One region of the Bradyrhizobium sp. 154 genome, then DNA from elsewhere that is predicted to be linked to it. Evidence: predicted binding sites of a transcription regulator. Region 1 holds the regulator's gene; each other region holds the start of a gene.
The links. The regulator LexA, encoded in region 1, represses DNA repair genes until DNA is damaged. The targets are predictions, from matches to a motif close to TGTTCNNNNTGTGTTCNG.
Positions count from the first base shown of each region.

Region 1 (6,883 bases):
GCCGATCCGCGCGATGCCGGGAGTAGCTCGCTGGCTGACGGCGTGTCGTGCGACGAGTCCGGCTGTGTGACGCCGCTTGCCGACGGTCGGCTGGTCGCGCTTTCACTGCGCATCGATGCGCTGGCTGAGGATTGCAGTCGCGCCGCGCTGGTGGTCACGACGCGCCCCGCGCCGCCCGATTGCGCGGCGATGGTGGTCGACCGGCAGCGTCTCACCAGCCAGGGCGCGCTGGCGTTGACGCAGCGTGGTGACGGCTTTGCGATACAGGCGGTGAGAGCAAGAGGCACAAGCCGTCCCTGGTTGCCGGCCGGCGCCGGCGAGGGTGATTTCGATGGGAGCCTTGTGCCGAGGACGGCCGCGGCCCGCAACCGGGATGCAACGCCGGCGGAGACCGACTTGCAGGTCGACGATTAGGGGCCGGACGATTAAAAACAAATGCGAAGAGTAGGTCCGGGTCCGACCGGACTCCGCAGCACACAAATTATACCATCTCGCCGGCCTCGGCCGGCGATGGCATTTCAATCCTGGCCCGACCCCGCGGGCGGGGACGGCTCAGCCAATCGGCAGGCGCGTGATCGTCGACCGGCTATCGGCAACGATCTGCGGCTTGTGCTCGCGCTCGCTGACCGGCTGCGTCACCGGCAATTGCAGCACGGTTGCGCGCTGGCCTTCGACGAGCTGCGTCACCAGCACGTATTTGCCGTCGGGGAATTCGATCGCGTCATGATGGCGGTCGGGTATGTGCGGATCGATCTTGCCGAACTTGCCGACGCGGGAGTTGATGGTGCGCGTCCAGATCCAGCGATTATCGTAACGGACGTTGTCGGCGAAGGCGAGCTCCGTTCCCGGCAGCAGGCAGACGGCCACGGTCGGATCGGCCGCGGAAGCAAAGCCGCGCGTTGAGGTGCCGCGGAACGTTGTCGACACGATCGTCTCGCCGACTTCGGCGGGGCGAGATGCAACGGCATGCAGGCTGTAGTCACACATCGGGTGCTCCTCATTCGAAGATAGCAACCCGCGCCTCCTTCGGAGGCGCAAGCCTCTATCAGAGTGGAAGCACGTAACGCTCTGCTCGGTTGTGGGCAAATCTGCGGCTGGCGTTGCCGGACACGATCACATTATCTTTCCCGAAGTCATAGGAACAAAGCTCGCTTCAGTGCATTCGGCGGATGCGAGCGCCCGTGGCCTGCGGGCGCCGAGAGGGGGAATGTGGCCAGCTTCGCCGTGGCTGTCGGTTGATGGGAGTTTAGGCGTTGCGGAATAGCTCGCTCCCTACGTGCGCAGATTGCGTGCATGGTGCTGCAATTGAGTTGCGAATGCTTGCGCGAGCACGCTGCGAAGGCGCTTAAAGCGATCCTGCGCACGATCTCTTCACAAGCGATGCGTGCTTGGAGCCGCATGCCGAGGATGGAGCGCCGGAGAGAGGGGCCGGATAATCTGCGCAAGACCAAAAGACTATCCAGCTGGAGCGGACCATCGTCCGCTCCAATCGGAATCATTGGTATCGAATGACCGCTGGCCCGTCTCAGTACTTGCGGTACAGCCCGATCAGCTTGCCCTGAATCTTCACCCGGTTCGGCGGCAGGATGCGCACCTCGTAGGCGGCATTGGCGGGCTCGAGCGCGATCGACGCCCCCCGGCGACGAAAGCGCTTGAGCGTCGCTTCCTCGTCGTCGATCAGGGCCACCACGATGTCGCCGGTATCGGCGCTCTCGTTACGCTGGATCAGCGCCATGTCGCCATCGAGAATGCCGGCTTCGACCATCGAATCGCCGCGCACTTCGAGTGCGTAGTGTTCGCCCGAGCCGAGCATGTCGGGCGGCACGCTAATGGTGTGACTGCGGGTCTGCAACGCTTCGATCGGCGTGCCGGCCGCGATGCGACCCATCACGGGCACCGCAACGGGACGCTCGCCTTCGTCCGCGGAAGAACTGGAGCTCGCGCGCACCTTGCCGAGATTGCCCTCGATGACGCTCGGCGTGAAGCCGCGGCGGCTGCCGGCGGCGGCCTGGAGCTCGGGCAGCTTGATCACCTCGATGGCGCGGGCGCGGTTGGGCAGGCGGCGGATGAAGCCGCGCTCCTCGAGCGCGGTGATCAGGCGATGGATGCCCGATTTCGAGCGCAGGTCGAGCGCATCCTTCATCTCGTCGAAGGAGGGCGGCACGCCACTTTCCTTCAGACGTTCGCTGATGAACCGCAGAAGCTCGTATTGTTTGCGCGTTAACATCTCGACCAAAGTCCCCCGGTTGATGTCGTTCGATTCCGAGACGCTAAATTGGAGCGGTGAACCGCTACATGCTCGAAACAAATCATGAACGGACACTATATGTTCGATATGTGTTCCGCAACTGCTTAATTTACCGTGAACGGGACAAAGTTCGCGGAACGCGTGTGGTGGATGCGTTCAGACGGGCAGGCGCAGGACCTCGCAAGGCGAGCCGGCTTCTGCCTTCGGAGCGAACGGTGCGCGGACGAGAAGTGCCTGTGCTGCAGCGAGATTCGCAAGCAGCGAGGAATCCTGGTGTTTGACGGGAAGGGCCACCAACGTGCCATCGTCGCGCGTCTCCAGATGTGCGCGCAGATAGTCCGCGCGCATATCGTTTGCATCCACATCGCGGCCGAGCACGGCGCGTTCTTGTCGGTGATGAATCATGGATCGTCCCGACAAGGCGCGAATCAGCGGCACCAGGAACAGGAAGGCGCACACGTAGGATGACACAGGATTGCCCGGCAGGCCGATCACGCGCATCGCGCCGAGCCGCCCATGCATCATCGGCTTGCCCGGGCGCATCGCGATCTTCCAGAACGCCATCGCGATGCCTTCGTCCCTCAACGCCTGCTGGACCAGATCATGGTCGCCGACCGACGCGCCGCCGCTCGTGACCAGGATCTCGGCGCCGCTCTCGCGGGCGCGGCGGATGCCGGCAGTGGTGGCCTCCAGCGTATCGGCGGCAATGCCGAGGTCGATGGTATCGGCCCCCTCGCTGCGGGCGAGCGCGTGCAGGGCATAGCCGTTGGAATAGACGATCTGGCCGTGAGCGGGTGTGGTTCCCGGCATGACCAGCTCGTCGCCGGTGGCGAGGATCGCGACCTTCGGACGGCGGCAGACGGCAAGCTGCGGATGATTCATGGCGGCGGCGAGCGCGAGATCGCGCTCGGTGAGACGGGTTCCCTTGCGCAGGAGCACGTCTCCTTCGGAGAAGTCGACGCCCGCGGGGCGGATGTGGCGGCCGGCAATCGCGGCTTCCTTGATCGTGATGCGCTTGCCGTCCGCAACCGTGTCCTCCTGGATCACGACCGCGTCGGCACCGTTGGGAATGACGCCGCCGGTGAAGATCCGCACGGCTTCGCCGGGGCCCAGCGTTCCCGCGAACGGACGACCCGCCGCCACTTCGCCAATCAAGGTGAGCGTACTATCGAGCTTTGTTGCATCGCTCGCGCGCACCGCGTAGCCGTCCATCGCCGACATTGCTTCCGGCGGCTGTGTGCGCAGCGCCGGGACATCGCGTGCGAGCACGCGATGATAGGCCTCGTTGAGGGAAACCATCGCTTCAGGCAGCGGCTCCGCACCCGCCAGCACCGCGGCAAGCGCGTCAGAAACCGGCATCAGGGCCAAGGGCGGAAACTCCTGCTGAGCATATCGGCAATGGGCGGCGAAAGTTCTAGCCGAGTGCAGGCGCGAGGCAAAGGCGCCGACAGGATGATTTATCCTGCGTGATCTCCGTCATGAAGAATCGTGCTCAGACCGGTCACGGCATGATCCGGAAGGCGAGACAGACCGGTACGAGGATAGCCATGGCGAGGACGAGAAGGATGAGCGCCACGGCCGGCATCGGATCAACTCTGCGTCTGTTCGCCCGAACTGACGCTGGATGTCACGTCCGGAGCTTTGGGGCTTTGATCCTTGTCCGGCAGCGGATCGGCCTGCGACTTTAGGTCGGCGGCCTTGCTGATCAGCTTGGCGGAGAGGCGCGAATCCGAAGTTGTCTTGGCGAATTCGAGCAGCAAGGAGGCTTGCTTTGTGAGGTAGGCTTTGCCCAGCACGAGAATAAGTCCGATGTAGACGTCCCAACGGACTCATAGAGTCCGGAGGGAGGTATTCCGTTCCCGGAACTCTGTACAAAAATGTACAAAGTGAATTGGTTCCATACCCGAGCGGATTTGGGTGCCCGAAACCCGACCCCGATCCTGTTCGGCATCGGTGGTCAAATTCCCAACGCTAGCAAGGCGTTGCCGACATCACCGGGCGAGGTGACATGCACCGCCGTCAGTCCACGCGCTCGCGCCCCCTCGACGTTCTCGGCCAGGTCGTCGAAGAAGACGATTCGGCTGGCTGGCACGCCGATCGCCGCCACGACATGATCGAACGCCTCCGCATCCGGTTTGCGCAGGCCGATGCTGGACGACAGATAGAGCTCGCGGAAATGCCCGAGCACGCCGGCATATTCCTTCGAAAAATAGTCGACATGCGGCCGATTGGTGTTGGAGAAGGCATAGAGCGGCATCTGCTTCGCCGCGCGCGGCAAGAGCTCGGCGATCTCAGGCATCTCGCCGGCGAAGATCGCGTTCCATCCCTCCAGAAACTGCGCGTCGGAAATGCCGATCCCGAGCGATGAACGCAGCGATTGGAAATAATCCTCGTCGCCGATCTTGCCGACCTCGTGCAGCCGGTAGGCCTCGTCACGCACATAGCGCGCGACGATGGCCTCGGGCTGGCAGCCGGCATGCCCCGCCCAGCAGGCGATCGCCTTGGAGAAATCGATATCGAGCACCACGCGGCCGAGATCGAACAGGAGCGCATCGGCGCTGCCGGGGGAGAGTGAGGTCATCGTGTTCTTTCACATTTCAGTATCGGTAGGGCTCGTGGTCGAACAGCGGGAACGCGCTGAACACGCTCGGCGCATTCGTTGCGGTCGCCTGATGCAGGCAGGATTTGTCGATTTCGGCGAACGAGGTGGCACCCAAGAGGCCGAGGCAGCGCAGCACTTCGTCCTCCAGCAATTCCAGCATTCGCATCACGCCGGCTTCGCCGGCCGCCGCCAGCGCCCAGCATTGCAGCCGGCCGATGCCGACGATGTCGGCGCCGGCCGCGATCGCCTTGACGATGTCGGTGCCGCGGCAGAAGCCGCCATCGACCATGATCTTGGCGCGGCCCTTCACCGCCTCGACGATTTCAGGCAGCACATGCATGGCGCCGCGGCCGTGATCGAGCTGACGGCCGCCATGGTTGGAGACGTAGATCCACTCGACACCGTGATCGATCGCGATCTGAGCGTCCTCGGCGGTGGCGATTCCCTTCAGGATCAGTGGGATCCTGAACTTGTCCTTGATCATCTTCACCGTCCGCCATTCCAGACCCTTCTGGAAATCGCCGCCGGTCGCGCGCAGGCGGCTTTCGCGAACGTAGCGCTTGGCGATGTCACGTTCGCGACGGCTGTAATGGGCGGTGTCGACAGTCAGGCAGAACGCGGCATAGCCGTTCTTCTCGCTCCGGCTGACGACATCGGCGACGAAGGCATCGTCGCCGCGGACATAGAGCTGATAGAGCCGCAGCGCGTCGGGCGCGGCCTCGGCGGTCTTCTCGAGCCCCGGCTCGGACACCGAGCTCAACATGTGCGCCGCACCGAAGGTGCCGGCGGCGCGCGCGACGCTTGCCGCGCCATCGGGATCGAAGATCTCCAGGGCACCGACGGGGGCGAGCACCACCGGCAGCCGCATCCTGCGGCCGAGCTGCTCGACGGAGCCGTCGACCTTGCGAACGTCGCGCAGCACGCGCGGGCGGAAGGCGATCTCGTCCAGCGCCATGCGGTTGCGGCGCATCGTGGTCTCGGTCTCGGCAGCGCCGACGATGTAGTCCCAGGCATTCTGGTTGAGATTGGCGCGCGCCTTCCGGATGAACTCGTGTAGATTCTGGAACGGCTCGTTGCTGGCGCCGAGTTCGACGTTCCTGTCCGGCCGGATGCGGGGCGCGTCATTCATTGGTGTCCTCCCGAGAATTTGAAGTCTTGTCGCCATCGCCTAGCGTGTCCGGCCCCCCAAAACCATCCTAAAATCGCATAGCTGCGAGGCGTGGGCGGCCGACCGATGCCGCGTTGCGCGAAGCGGTTTCGGAACGTTGCCAAAAGCTTAAGCCGAGGCGAAGGGATTTCGCCGGTGTACCGCCGCCGGCCTTCCAGGCGGCCTTGAAGAAACCAGAATGGTGTTGTGAGAGGTGACCTGGATCGCCATTTGCATGGCGGCTTCCAAGCCCGAGAGATAAGCCCTCAACAGAACCGCTAAGCAAAAGGCCAGCCTATCCATGCGGAAAACCCTGCTGTTCCCCCTGGGCGCGCTCACGGGAGTGTGTCTGACCCTTCTGGTAGCCAGTCCCCACGGCAGCGTGTGGGCGGCACGGGCGGCGGCGAGCGCGGACGATGCCTATTCCCAGCTCAATCTGTTCGGCGCAGTGTTCGAGCGGGTCAAGGCGAACTATGTCGAGAAGCCCGACAGTGCCAAGCTGATCGAAGGCGCGATCACGGGCATGGTGACCTCGCTCGATCCGCACTCGCGCTACATGAATGCCAAGGCCTGGACCGAGATGCAGGAGACCACCTCCGGCGAGTTTGGCGGGCTCGGCATCGAGGTCACGATGGAGGATGGGCTCGTCAAGGTCGTCTCGCCGATCGACGACACGCCGGCCTCGAAGGCCGGCATCATGTCCGGCGACCTCATCAGCAAGATCGACGGCGAGGCCGTGCAGGGCATGACGCTCGAGCAGGCCGTCAACAAGATGAAGGGGCCGGTCGCCACCAAGACCAAGCTCACCATCGTGCGCAAGGGTGCCGACGCGCCGCTCGATGTCGCGATCACCCGCGAGATCATCCATGTGCGCCCGGTGCGCTTC
Region 1 is NZ_JADPKG010000118.1:58,949-65,831, forward strand. It holds gene IVA92_RS32530 (ComEC/Rec2 family competence protein) at 1-414, shown strand, start outside; gene IVA92_RS32535 (hypothetical protein) at 553-987, opposite strand; gene lexA (transcriptional repressor LexA) at 1,526-2,227, opposite strand; gene glp (gephyrin-like molybdotransferase Glp) at 2,405-3,616, opposite strand; gene IVA92_RS32550 (hypothetical protein) at 3,838-4,044, opposite strand; gene IVA92_RS32555 (HAD-IA family hydrolase) at 4,206-4,829, opposite strand; gene IVA92_RS32560 (alpha-hydroxy acid oxidase) at 4,846-5,979, opposite strand; gene IVA92_RS32565 (S41 family peptidase) at 6,299-6,883, shown strand, end outside.

Region 2 (6,883 bases), on a different contig from region 1:
TTCTCGGCATCCGAAGCCATCATCACCGGCCGCGTCATCGCGGTGGTCGGCGCCAAGGGCGGCGTCGGCGCGTCCACCGTCGCGCACAATGTGGCCTGGACCATCGCCCGCGACCTCGCGCTCGATTCCGTCGTGATCGATCTCGACCTCGCCTTCGGTACTGCGAGCCTCGACTACAATCAGGATCCGCTGCAGGGCATCGCCAACGCGGTGCTATCGCAGGACCGGCCGGACACGGCGCTGATGGAGCGCCTGCTTGCCAAATGCACCGAGCGCCTCAGCCTGCTGGCCGCCCCCGCGACGCTCGACCGCGTCTACGATTTCGGCGCCGAAGCTTTTGATGCGGTGTTCGACACGCTGCGCATGACCACGCCCTGCATCGTGCTCGACGTACCCCACCAATGGTCGGGCTGGACGCGGCGGGCGCTGGTCAACGCCGACGACATCGTGATCGTGGCCGAGCCCGATCTCGCCAATTTGCGCAACACCAAGAACATGCTGAGCGTGCTCAAGGCGGCGCGCCCGAACGACCGGCCGCCGCTGTATTGTCTCAACCAGGTCGGCATGCACAAGCGCGCGGAGATCGAGGTCAAAGCTTTCGCCAAGACCATGGAGAGCCAGCCGCTCGCGGTGATCCCGTTCGATTCGAAGCTGTTCTCGACCGCCGCCAACAACGGCCAGATGATCGCGGAGGTCTCCAAGAGCCACCGCACCACCCTTCTGTTCCAGAACATGGCCAACCGCCTCGCCGGCCGCGGCGAGGTGAAGAAGCCGAAGCGCTCGCTGCTCGGCCCGCTGCTGAAGAAGCTGAAGGGCAGGTCGGGCCGCGGATCCGCCCCGCATCGCAAGGCGTCGTAGGGGCGGCAAGCGTTTTCGAGCGACGGATCCCGGTTCGCGTCAAGAAAGCGCGCCAAAAACGAGAATCCAAACGGCGCGAGCTATTTGTCCGCCCGCTGCTGCTTCTTCGCCAGCAATTGCCGCAGCGCCGTGACCTTTGCCGCCGCCTGGTCCGGCGGCAGGTCGGCCTTCACGATGGCCTCGGCCTCGGCTTGCTTTCCTTCCAGCCCCAGCACCAGCGCGAGATTGGCGCGCACGCGGGAATCGGCGGGATTGCGCTCATGCGCGCGGCGCATCGTTTCCTCCGCCCGCGGCAGATTATTCTGGAGCATGTAAGACAGGCCGAGATTGGACAAAACCTGCGGCTCGTCGGGCACGATCTTCAAGGCGGTCGCATAATATTGCTGCGCCTCCTCATTGCGGCCGAGCTGATCGAGCGCCGCGCCTTGCGCCGACAGGATGCGCCAGTCCGGATCCTCGGGCGTATGCGCTCGGCCGAGGACGTCGAAGGCCTGCTGGAAATTGCCGTTGTCGGCGAGCGCGCGGCCATAGCCGGCGAGCAATGCCTTGTTGCTGGGATGGCCGAGCACGGCCTGCTCCATCACCGCGACCGCCTGCGCCCGCTGGCCGCTCTCGCGCAGCGCCTTGCCATAGGCGAGCACAACGCCGGGATCACCGGGCTTGGCGCGATAGCGTTCGCGCAAGGTGTCCATGTCCGGCTTGGCGTCGGCCTTCACACTGGCTTCAGATCTAACGCCGAGCGCGCCGGTGACATCCTCGATGCCATTGGTCTGGCAGCCGGCGAGGACAAGCACCATCAACGCGGGAAGCAGGAATTTCGCCGAAGGAGAGGCGGGAGACGGACGCTTGGACATACTCTGATCACTCGGCGACTGATCAGAGATGCTTACCCATTAACGCTAAAGCCCCGTTAAGGAGGCGCGGCCATTAAGGCCTAATCGACGAACTCCGCGCCGAACTCGCAGCCGATGCGCCAGCGCAGGCGGCATTGGCGGGAATAATCGGGCGCGAAGATGATGGTGAATTGCGGCGGCACTTCCAGGAATTCCGCCACCACTTTCACGCCGCCATCCGAGATATCCGTGATCGTGCAGTCGCGCGGCAGCGAGCCCGCGCCAAAGTGGATTTTGGCGAGCCGGCTGCATACCCGACGTTCGCTTCTCCGGCGATTTGCAAGCATTTGAATTCTTCACCCGTTAGACCACGGCCCATCCCGCAAGGGTAGGAGTAGCGGACATTCGTTGGAATGTGCTGAGGAGAGCCGCTCGCATTCGAGGTGTAGTGTCCGCTTCACGTTTACGATCGGGTAGGATTTTCTCGGTCCTAGGGCATGTTCCCGTATTGTTCTTGCGAAAGGCGCTAGGCTCTGCTACCCCTAATTGCGCGAAAGGGCAGGCTGGTTCGAGCATGGTTCAGCGGGTTTCTACCGTCGCCTTTGAGGGGATTGAGGCCCGTGCGGTCGACGTGCAGGTGCAGGTCGCCCCGGGGCTGCCGGCCTTCGCCATCGTCGGCCTGCCGGACAAGGCGGTGTCGGAGGCACGCGAGCGGGTCCGTTCGGCTCTGATCGCCTCGGGGCTGGCGCTGCCGGCGCGGCGGATCATCGTCAATCTGGCCCCGGCCGACCTGCCCAAGGAGGGCAGCCATTACGACCTGCCGATCGCGCTCGGGCTGATGGCGGCGATCGGCGCGATCCCGCCCGATGCACTGACCGGCTTCACAGTTCTCGGCGAGCTCGGCCTCGACGGATCGATCGCGCCGGTCGCAGGTGTCCTGCCCGCCGCGATCGGCGCCAATGCGCGCGAGGAGGGCCTGATCTGCCCGGCAGCCTGCGGCTCGGAGGCGGCCTGGGCGAGCCCGGACATCCAGATCATGGCCGCACAATCACTCATTCAGATCGCCAACCATTTCAAGGGCACGCAGGTGCTGTCGCGGCCCTCACCGAAGGTGCATGAGGCCGCCGCCTCGTCCCTCGACCTGCGCGATATCAAGGGCCAGGAGAGCGCCAAGCGGGCGCTGGAGATCGCAGCCGCGGGCGGACATCACCTGCTGATGATCGGCGCGCCCGGCGCCGGCAAATCGATGCTGGCGGCGCGCCTGCCCTCGATCCTGCCGCCGCTGTCGCCCGGCGAACTGCTCGAAGTCTCGATGATCGCGTCCGTCGCCGGCGAGATCGAGGGCGGCGCGCTGACCGCGCGGCGGCCGTTCCGCTCGCCGCATCATTCCGCCAGCATGGCCGCGCTCACCGGTGGCGGCGTGCGCGCCAAACCCGGCGAGATCTCGCTGGCGCATCAGGGTGTGCTGTTCCTCGACGAGCTGCCGGAGTTCGATCCGCGCGTGCTGGATTCGCTGCGCCAGCCCCTGGAGAACGGCGAGGTCGCGGTGTCGCGCGCCAATCATCGCGTCACCTACCCTGCCCGCTTCATGCTGGTGGCCGCGATGAATCCGTGCCGCTGCGGCAACGCGTTCGAGCCGGGCTATGCCTGCAAGCGCGGCCGCATCGACCGCTGCACCGGCGACTACCAGGCGCGCATCTCCGGTCCGTTGATGGATCGCATCGATCTGCGCATCGAGGTGCCGGCGGTGACCGCGGCCGATTTGATTCTGCCGCCGCCGGCGGAAGGCTCCGCCGAAGTCGCCGCGCGCGTGGCGGCGGCACGCGACATCCAGCTTGCGCGTTATGCGGATGCCGGCCTGCCGAACGTCCGTACCAATGCCGAGGCGCCGGCCTCGGTCCTCGAAGAGATCGCAAAACCGGATGCGCAAGGCGCCAAGCTATTGCGGGACGCGGCGGAGACCATGCGGCTGTCGGCGCGCGGCTATCACCGCGTGCTGCGGGTCGCGCGCACACTGGCCGATCTCGACAACGCGGACAAGATCGGCCGGCTGCACCTCGCCGAAGCGCTATCCTACCGCGCACTCGCGGAGGATGTGCGGCAGATGGCGTGAAGCACACGCGCATCAACCCGGCGGTAACGAGTTTCCTTTACGCTCTGCAAACCATAAGCCCCATGTGTTTCCAACTCGAGTTCCCGAGGGGCGGGCGAGTAGAGTGTCATGTTGCGTTTCAAGATCCTGGCCTCGGTTGTTCCCCTGTTGGCGGCGGCGGTGTTCGCCCGCGGCGAGATCGGATCGGTCTCGCATCCCTGCATTGCCCTGGGCGAGTCCTCGGTCGAGCTCACCTCCCTGTTCTGGACCGCCGGCGTGCATGTCGCCTTCACCGATGATCCCGCGCAGGCCACGGTACGGGTCCAGGTCACCGACAATGCGGACGCTGCGGACTTCGCGGTGGTCGACGACGGCCTCGGCTCGGAATCGGAATCCTGCCAGGGCAATCCGTGGACACGCCTGGTCTCAATCGCCGCGCAGCCCGTCGACGGCGGCCAGGTAATCTATCTCTCCACCGAAGGGCCGGCCGATTACCGCATCTATGTGCGCTCGAAGACGTTCTCGCAGCGCGAGGCCGCGGCGCTGATCGTCGGCGCCCGCGGCGGCCATGGCCGCCTGCAGGCCGCCTCACTCTAAACCGCGGTGAGATCACGATCGCGCTTTAGCTTCTTGTTTGCGCATGACCTTTTTGGAAAATCGCTGCACACTTTTGCGGATCATGCTCTGAAGCGTTAACACCTCGTCAACCCTGTTTGGAGGCGGCGCCAAAGCCTCAAGCTGTTCGCAAGGTCGACGCGACATCGTCGCACACGGCGGGCACGGGGTTTCGGACAAGGGTCGGTGGCGATGGGTCGGACGTTCCGGATCAAGGTGCGCATGCGCCGCTTCAGGCGACAGCATCCCCGTATCGCCTTCGCGCTCCGCTCCTTCATGATCTTCTCGGCGACGTTCGGCGCCGCCTATGGCTTCGTCTCCGGCAGCCGGTCCGAGAATTCCGGCTACGATCCCAACGCCTTTGCGATCGGCGCGAGCTTCCTGTTCGCGCTGGCGTGCCTTGGTCTTGCGACGCTGAGCATGCGGCTGCGCTTCGTCAACAAGCGGCTGCGTTCGCTCGCCGCCCACAACGAGGCGCTGATCGACCGCAATTGGGAGCTCAAGGAAGCCGAAGAGCGCGCCCGCAGCCTGTTCGAGCAGCAGGGCGACCTGATCGTGCTGCGCGACACGAGCGGCCGCATCACCTTTGCCAATGACGCCTATTGCGCGCTGGCCGGACAGGCCCGGAGCGCGCTGGTCGGCACACGCTTCGACTTCGACGTGCTGGAGCAGGGCGACAGCGCGCGCGAGAGCAGCGGCACGCGCGTTCACGACCAGAAAATCGCAACCCCGCTCGGTGCGCGCTGGATCGCCTGGCGCGAGGGCTATGTGCGCCGCGATGCCGGCCAGCCCGCCGAATTGCAGAGCGTCGGGCGCGACGTCACCGACCGCACCGAGACCGAGCGCGCTTTGTCCGACGCGCGCGATCAGGCCGATGCCGCCAACCGCGCGAAGTCGCGTTTCCTCGCGATGGCCTCGCACGAAATCCGCACGCCCCTCAACGGCATCATCGGCATGGGCAGCCTCTTGCTCGACACCACGCTGACGCCGGAGCAGACGACCTACGCCAGGGCGGTGAAAACTTCGGGCGAAGCACTGATGGCGCTGATCGAGGAGCTGCTCGATTATTCCAAGATCGAAGCCGGCAAGCTCGATCTCGAGCAGCGTCCGTTCGCCTTGTCCACGCTGGTCGAGGAGATCACCGAGCTTCTGGCGCCGCGTGCGCAGGCCAAGACTCTCGAGATCGCGTCCTATATCGACGAGCGCCTGCCGCTCGAGGTGGTGGGGGACGCCGCGCGGCTGCGCCAGGTGCTGCTCAACCTCGCCGGCAACGCCATCAAGTTCACCGCGAGCGGCGGCGTCGCGCTGATCGTCGAGCCCGGCATCCGGCCGAACGAGATCAGCTTCCTGGTCCGCGACACCGGCATCGGCATCGCGCCGGAAGCGCAATCGCGCATCTTCCGGGAGTTCGAGCAGGCGGACGAGCGCGTCGCGCGCACCTATGGCGGCACCGGACTCGGCCTGTCCATCAGCGAGCGCATCGTCAAGCGCATGGGCGGCCGGATCACGCTCGAGAGCGAACCGGGCAGGGGGTCGACCTTCGAGGTCGCGGTGCCGCTAGCCCCGTCACAAGCAGGTAGCGGACAGACGGCATTCGCCTGCCCCGAACTCGCCGGCAAGCCGATTCTCCTCGTCGCCGAGGGCATCGAGGCGTCGCTGATCGCACGGCGCCTGGAGCGCTGGGGCGGTCAGACCTGCATGGTGGCGGACGCCGCCGTGGCTCAAGCGCTGCTGCCGGAGCGTTCATGGCACGCCATGCTGGTCGATCGCGCGATCGGTCCCGCCGCTTCCGACCATCTCGGCGAAACCGCGCGGGCGCATGCGATGCAGCGCCTGGTGCTGCTGACCTCGAGCTCGCGCCATGAGGAACTGTCCCCGGCCTTCACCGGATTCCTGGTGAAGCCGCTGCGCGCCGCCTCGCTCGCGACACGCCTTTCGCTGACGCCGGAGGTCGCCTCGCCCGAGCTCGCACCGCAGCCATTGGCCGAATCCAAAACTGCAACGCCGGCGAAAGGGCTGTCGATCCTCGTTGCCGAGGACAACGAGATCAATGCGCTGTTGATGCGCTCGCTGCTGACGAAACTCGGCCACCGCGTCGTCATCGCTATCCACGGCGAGGCGGCGCTGGAATCCTGGCTCGCCGCCTCATCGGCCGGCACGCCCTATGATCTCGTGCTGATGGATATCCAGATGCCGCAGCTCGACGGCATTGAGACGACAAAGCGCATTCGCGCGCATGAGGCGGCCATGGGTCGCCAGCGCATGCCGATCCTGGCGCTCACCGCCAATACGCTGGTCGAGGACCGCTACGCTTGCTTCGAGGCAGGCATGAATGGATTCCTGATCAAGCCGCTCGACCGCGAGAAGCTGGATCAGGCGCTGGCGGGGCTGGCCGCGTCCCGCCACCTGAGTGTCTGATCCAGAATTTCACGAAAACCTCGGCCCGACCGGCAGTCGATAATTGAAATCGGCCTCGTTGCGCGTC
Region 2 is NZ_JADPKG010000053.1:144,698-151,580, forward strand. It holds gene IVA92_RS14505 (AAA family ATPase) at 1-858, shown strand, start outside; gene IVA92_RS14510 (tetratricopeptide repeat protein) at 939-1,712, opposite strand; gene IVA92_RS14515 (PilZ domain-containing protein) at 1,793-2,038, opposite strand; gene IVA92_RS14520 (YifB family Mg chelatase-like AAA ATPase) at 2,266-3,804, shown strand; gene IVA92_RS14525 (hypothetical protein) at 3,913-4,380, shown strand; gene IVA92_RS14530 (ATP-binding protein) at 4,591-6,816, shown strand.
Region 2: IVA92_RS14520 (YifB family Mg chelatase-like AAA ATPase) is a predicted target of LexA. The motif match lies at 2,190-2,207, and genes of this name have one in related genera.

Region 3 (6,883 bases), on a different contig from region 1:
GCCAGTCAGCGATTTCGGATTGCGCATGATCTCCGCGGGCGTGCCCTCGGCGACGATGTGGCCGCCGTGCATGCCGGCGCCGGGGCCGATGTCGAGCACGTAATCGGCCAGCCGGATCGCGTCCTCGTCATGCTCGACCACGACCACGGTGTTGCCGAGGTCGCGCAGGCGCTTGAGCGTATCGAGCAGACGGGCGTTGTCGCGCTGGTGCAGCCCGATCGAGGGCTCGTCGAGCACGTAGAGCACGCCGGTCAGGCCCGAGCCGATCTGCGAAGCCAGGCGGATGCGCTGGCTCTCGCCGCCGGACAGCGTGCCGGAGGAGCGGGACAAAGTGAGATAGTTGAGGCCGACGTCGAGCAGGAAGGTGAGGCGCTCGCGAATTTCCTTCAGGATGCGCCCGGCGATCTCGTTCTGCTGCGCGTTGAGCGCATCAGGCACGGTCTCGAACCATTCGCCGGCCTTCCTGACCGACAGCTCCGAGATCTCGCCGATATGCTTGCCGCCGATCTTGACGCAGAGCGCCTCGGGCTTGAGCCGAAACCCGTGGCACGCCTCGCAGGGGACGTCATGGAAATATTTCGCCAGCTCCTCGCGCGCCCACTCGCTCTCGGTCTCGCGATAGCGGCGGTTGATGTTGGTGATGACGCCCTCGAACGGTTTTTTGGTGTCGTAGGAGCGCACGCCGTCTTCATAGGAGAACTTGATCTCATCCTCGCCGGAGCCGTAGAGAAGCGCGTTTTGCGTCTTCTTGGGCAGGTCCTTCCACTTGGTGTCGAGCGTGAACTTGTAGTGCTTGCCGAGCGCGTTCAGCGTCTGCACGTAATAGGGCGATGATGACTTGGCCCAGGGCGCGATCGCACCCTTGCGCAGCGTCAGATCCTTCTCGGGGATGACGAGATCCTCGTCGACATGCTGCTCGACGCCGAGCCCGCCGCAGGCGGGGCAGGCGCCGTAGGGATTGTTGAAGGAAAAGAGTCTCGGCTCGACCTCGGGGATGGTGAAGCCGGAGACCGGGCAGGCGAATTTTTCCGAGAACAGGATGCGCTCGGGCCCGCTCTTGTCGTGGATCTTCGCGGTCTTTTTTTTCTCTTCCGCGGGTGCGGCCGCCGGCGCGTCGGCGAATTCGACGACGGCAAGGCCTTCGGCGAGCTTCAGCGCGGTCTCAAAGCTCTCGGCGAGGCGCTGGCCGATGTCGGCGCGCACCACGATCCGGTCGACCACGACGTCGATGTCGTGCGGGAATTTCTTGTCGAGCGTCGGCGCCTCCGCCAGCTCGTAGAAGGTGCCGTCGATCTTGACGCGCTGAAAACCCTTCTTGAGCCATTCGGCGAGCTCTTTGCGGTACTCGCCCTTGCGGCCGCGCACGACCGGAGCGAGCAGATAGAGGCGCGTGCCTTCCGGCAACGCCAGCACGCGGTCGACCATCTGCGAGACGGTCTGGCTCTCGATCGGCAGGCCGGTGGCCGGCGAATAGGGCACGCCGACCCGCGCCCAGAGCAGGCGCATGTAGTCGTAGATCTCAGTGACGGTGCCGACCGTGGAGCGCGGATTCTTCGAGGTCGTCTTCTGCTCGATCGAGATCGCCGGCGATAGCCCGTCGATCTGATCGACGTCGGGCTTCTGCATCATCTCGAGGAATTGGCGCGCATAGGCCGACAGCGATTCGACGTAGCGGCGCTGGCCTTCGGCGTAGATGGTGTCGAAGGCGAGTGAGGATTTGCCGGAGCCCGACAGCCCCGTGAACACCACCAGCTTGTCGCGGGGAATCTCGACGTCGATGTTCTTGAGGTTGTGCTCGCGCGCGCCACGGATCGTAATCGCGCGCAGGCTTGAGCCCGCGTTCTGTTGTTGGCGCTTGGCCTTGATCACTTCGTCCATCCCGCTGGTCCTCAAGGAATCCCAAAGACGCGCGATCGCGCCAATGTAAAAGGCGCGCTTCGCCCGGAACCGGGATCGGCGCCGATGGGTATGTCAGCGAACGTAGGAAGAACGCGAGCGGATTTCCAGTGGCACGTGCGAATCGTCAACGGATTGTTGGCGGGCTGGCGGCATCTGGCAGCAGCAGGCGCGAGCGGAACTGCGCGGAACGACCCGTAAAACAAAAAGGCCGGCGCGAGGCCGGCCTTTCGTGACGATGTGACGTCGATAGTGATCAGTACTCAGCTCAGTACTTGGCGACCACCGGGCCCCCGAAGTGATAGTTCACGCCGACCTGCACGGTGTGGAAGTTGATCGTGCCGGAGGCCAGCGGAGCGCCAAGGTTAGAGAAGTAGTTCTCGCTGCCGAGGCTGCGATAGAGGTACTCGCCCTTGACCGACCACTGCGGAGCGAAGAAAGCTTCGACGCCCGCACCGACGGTCCAGCCGGAATGCCACTTGCTGTCGGAGACGCTCACGCCGAGGGCGCTGACGGTGATCTTGTTGTCGATCCAGGCGTAGCCGCCGGTGCCGTAGAACAGGACGTTGTTGACGGCCCAGCCGATTCGGCCGCGCACGGTGCCGAGCGCATCGGTCTTGGAGGCGACAGTGATGCCAAGAGCGGTCGCCGAAGCGCTCACGTCAGCCCAGGCGCCATCCGCCTCGATGCCGAACACGACGTTGCCGGTCTGCCAGTTGTAGCCGGCGGTGCCACCGACGAAGCCACCCTGCATCCGCGGGTCGGACGCGTTTTCCCAAGCGCCGCCGCCGACGACGCCGAGGTAGAAGCCGGTCCAGTTGTAGACAGCGGCCGGAGCGATCGGGGCCTTGGTATAGGGGCGCGCTGCGAGGTCAGCGGCTGAAGCCGGAGCAGCGAGAGCGAACAAACAGGCCGAAGCCAACAAAACCTTTTTCATTTTCAACTAATCCCAGTCCCAGTTTCTGTTGTCGCCTTCCATGCCGAAGGCAGCGGACTCAACGGCCCAACTAATGCCGTGCTTACACCACTAAAGCCGCAAGTTGTGTCTCCGAAAAGCCACAACAGTTACAAAACGTCTCGATCACTGACTTATCCGACCGTCCGCTTTGGATAAAACGAAAAAGGCCGGCACGAGGCCGGCCTTTAATCCTTGAACGAAATCAGAGCGATCAGTACCTCGCGACCAGCGGGCCGCCAAAGCGGTAATTCAGCCGGACGAGACCGATGTCGACATCTTGGCCAATTCGGTCGCTCCCGAACACAACGCCCGCCGGCGTGGTAAAGCCGATCGTGCGGTGGCCGAGGAAAATGTGGTCGTATTCGACGCCGACCGACCAGTTTGGTGCGAATCCGAATTCCAGACCGGCCCCCACCGTACCACCCCAGCGGGTTTCACGTGCCGATGCCAGCAGCGTGCCAGCGCCCGGAGTGCCTGCGGCGGCATAGACGTCGTACTTGTCCCCGACCACAGCGGCGCCGCCCTTCACATAGAACAGCACATTGTTCCAGGCATAGCCGACCTGGCCAGTGATCAGGCCAAAACTGTCGATGCGAGAGCGGTTACGATCACCGGTGACCAAAGCGGTGCCAGGGAACAGGGTGCTCACGTTGTCGCCGGAAAAGTCAGCCCAGTTGCCCTGGCCCTCGAAGCCGAACACCCAATTGGTCGACTGCCAGCGATAGCCAATCTGGCCACCGACCGTGCCGCCCGTCGCGTTGTGGCAGCCTTCGCCAACCAGAGTGCCGGTAACAGGCGTCACGAAATCCCAGCACTTGTGGCTCGAACCACCGCCGCCGTTGATACCGATGTAGAAGCCGCTCCAGTCGTAGATCGCGGCAACGGCAGGAGCCGGAGCCTTGGTGTATGGGCGCGCAGCGAGATCTGCCGCGCTTGCGGGAGCCGAGAGGCCCAGCGCCATTGCACCGATTGCACTAAACAGAATCTTATTCATTGCAGTCTCCCCAGTTTCGACCGCTTCTCGAACTCCCCGAAGCGGCTAATTAAGGCAGGACGCCCATATGAACTAATTCCGAGGCAACCCTAGCCTACGAAACCGGCAAAGTCCGTCTCCGAAATGCCACACTCGCGGACCGATTGAGCCAAGCGCAACTTGATGAATGTTAAGCGGTTTCCGCCTTTCGCGGGAACCCAAAAAAGTTCCATCGAGCGGCTGCCTTCATCACCACCATCGCGGCTCGAAGGGCCCGATGTCCGCCTCGGATTGTCACAAAGAACAAATCTGGAACGAAGCCAATGGCGGTGCTATATGTGGGGATAACCCGAGGGGTGATGGGCTGAGCGGCGCCCGCAAGCGTATAGGGTCGCCTCAACGGGCGGCGGAGGAACGCACAGAGCGGACTCGGCCTTTGAAATTCAGTGGCATTGGAGTGGAGAGCGGCGATGGCGGGAAGCGTCAACAAGGTCATTCTGGTTGGAAATCTCGGCAAGGATCCCGAAATCCGCCGCACCCAGGACGGGCGACCGATTGCCAATTTGAGCATCGCCACCTCTGAGACCTGGCGCGACAAGAACACCGGCGAGCGCAAGGAAAAGACCGAATGGCATCGCGTCGTGATCTTCAATGAAGGGCTGTGCAAGGTCGCCGAGCAGTACCTGAAGAAGGGCGCCAAGGTTTACATCGAGGGCGCGCTCCAGACCCGCAAATGGACCGACCAGAGCGGCGTCGAGAAGTACTCGACCGAAGTCGTGCTCCAGGGCTTCAACTCGACCCTGACGATGCTCGACGGTCGCGGCGGAGGCAGTGGCAGCTTCAGCGACGAACCCAGCGGCGACTTCGGCTCGTCCGGTCCCGTAAGCAGCGCGCCTCGCCGTCCCGTTGCCGCTGGCGGTGCCCGCAACAGCGACATGGACGACGATATCCCGTTCTGAGAACACGGATCACGCGGCCGAGGCGCATTGCCCGATCGGGCTCCGCCTGGTGTGTCGTGTCAGCAATTCCTGTTCATCGGCGGGGTGGGCTCGGATTTTCCGGGCCCGCTTCATGTTTGACGTGAGCTTGGATTGCGCCATGGCAAATATTCTGAAAGGGCACTCGCAGCGCGATCTTCAGGCGATGGAGGCCATTTCGGAAGGCCGATTTCGCGCCTCTCGGGAGCAGGGCTCTGAAGGGCTTAAGTTGTTGGAAAAATAGGCGGAAAAATCGCTTGCCCTGACCTTCGCGAGGGTAGTTATCGCGGCCCCGATGCGCTATATGATTCCCAGATAAAACCTCACCGGATTTCCCCTTGGCTGACGACGATAACAAGCCCGGCAACCAGCCGGCGCAACCCTCGGACATTCGCCCCGTCTCCATCCTCGACGAGATGAAGAAGTCCTACCTCGATTACGCCATGAGCGTGATCGTGTCGCGCGCGCTGCCCGACGCGCGCGACGGCCTGAAGCCGGTGCATCGCCGCATCCTGTTCTCGATGAACGAGGAAGGCTATACGCCGGACAAGAAGCACAAGAAGTCGGCCGGTATCGTCGGCGACGTCATGGGCCAATACCATCCGCATGGTGACCAGGCGATCTACGACGCGCTGGTGCGCATGGCGCAGCCTTTTTCGATGCGCGAATTGCTGGTGGACGGGCAGGGCAATTTCGGCTCGGTCGACGGCGATCCGCCAGCGGCGATGCGCTACACCGAGTCGCGCCTAACCAAGATCGCGCTGAAGCTGCTCGACGACATCGACAACGAGACCGTCGACTTTCAGGACAATTACGACGGCTCGAGCAAAGAACCGGTGGTTCTGCCGGCACGGTTCCCTAACCTGCTGGTCAACGGCGCCGGCGGCATCGCCGTCGGCATGGCCACCAACATTCCGCCGCACAATCTCGGCGAGGTCATCGACGCCTGCCTAGCGTTGATCGACAATCCTTCGCTGACCATCGACGAGCTCAACAACATCATCCCGGGCCCGGACTTTCCGACCGGCGGCATCATTCTCGGCCGCCAGGGCATCCGCAGCGCCTACCATCTCGGCCGTGGCTCCATCGTGATGCGTGGCAAGGTCGCCTTCGAGACGATCCGGAAGGAGCGCGAGGCGATCGTCATCACCGAGATCCCGTATCAGGTGAATAAGGCGACGATGGTCGAGCGCATCGCCGAGCTCTACAAGGAAAAGAAGATCGAGGGCATCTCCGACCTGCGCGACGAGTCCGACCGCGATGGCTACCGCGTCGTCGTCGAGCTCAAGCGTGATGCCATGCCCGACGTGGTGCTGAATCAGCTCTACAAGTTCACGCCGCTCCAGACCAGCTTCGGCGTCAACGCCGTCGCGCTCGATTCCGGCCGTCCGCAGACGATGAACCTGAAGGACATGCTGACGATCTTCGTCGGCTTCCGGGAGCAGGTCGTCACGCGCCGGACCAAGTACAAGCTGCGCAAGGCGCGCGAGCGCGCGCATGAGCAGGTCGGCCTCGCCATCGCGGTCGCCAACATCGACGAGATCATCAAGGTGATCCGCACCTCGCCGACGCCAGCGGCTGCGCGCGACACCCTGATGACGCGGGACTGGCCGGCGCGCGACGTCGAGGACATCATTACGCTGATCGACGATCCGCGCCACCGCATCAACGAGGACGGCACCATCCGCCTGTCGCTGGATCAGGCCAAGGCCATTCTGGAATTGCGTCTGGCGCGGCTCACTGCGCTTGGCCGCGACGAGATCGGCGACGAGCTGTCAAAACTCGCCGGCGAGATCGGCGACTATCTCGAGATCCTGCGCTCGCGCGCCCGTATCCTCGACATCATCAGGACCGAGCTCGCCGAGGTGAAGGCCGAGTTCGCCACGCCGCGCCGCACCGTGATCATGGAGCAGGAAGGCGAGGTCGAGGACGAGGACCTGATCCAGCGCGAGGACATGGTCGTCACCGTCTCCCACGCCGGCTACGTCAAGCGCGTGCCGCTGTCGGCCTACCGGGCGCAGCGCCGCGGCGGCAAGGGCCGTGCCGGCATGCAGACCCGCGACGAGGATTTCGTCAGCC
Region 3 is NZ_JADPKG010000123.1:283,997-290,879, reverse strand. It holds gene uvrA (excinuclease ABC subunit UvrA) at 1-1,878, opposite strand, end outside; gene IVA92_RS35310 (outer membrane protein) at 2,165-2,833, opposite strand; gene IVA92_RS35305 (outer membrane beta-barrel protein) at 3,066-3,848, opposite strand; gene IVA92_RS35300 (single-stranded DNA-binding protein) at 4,298-4,786, shown strand; gene IVA92_RS35870 (hypothetical protein) at 4,926-5,048, shown strand; gene gyrA (DNA gyrase subunit A) at 5,143-6,883, shown strand, end outside.
Region 3: IVA92_RS35300 (single-stranded DNA-binding protein) is a predicted target of LexA. The motif match lies at 4,127-4,144, and genes of this name have one in related genera.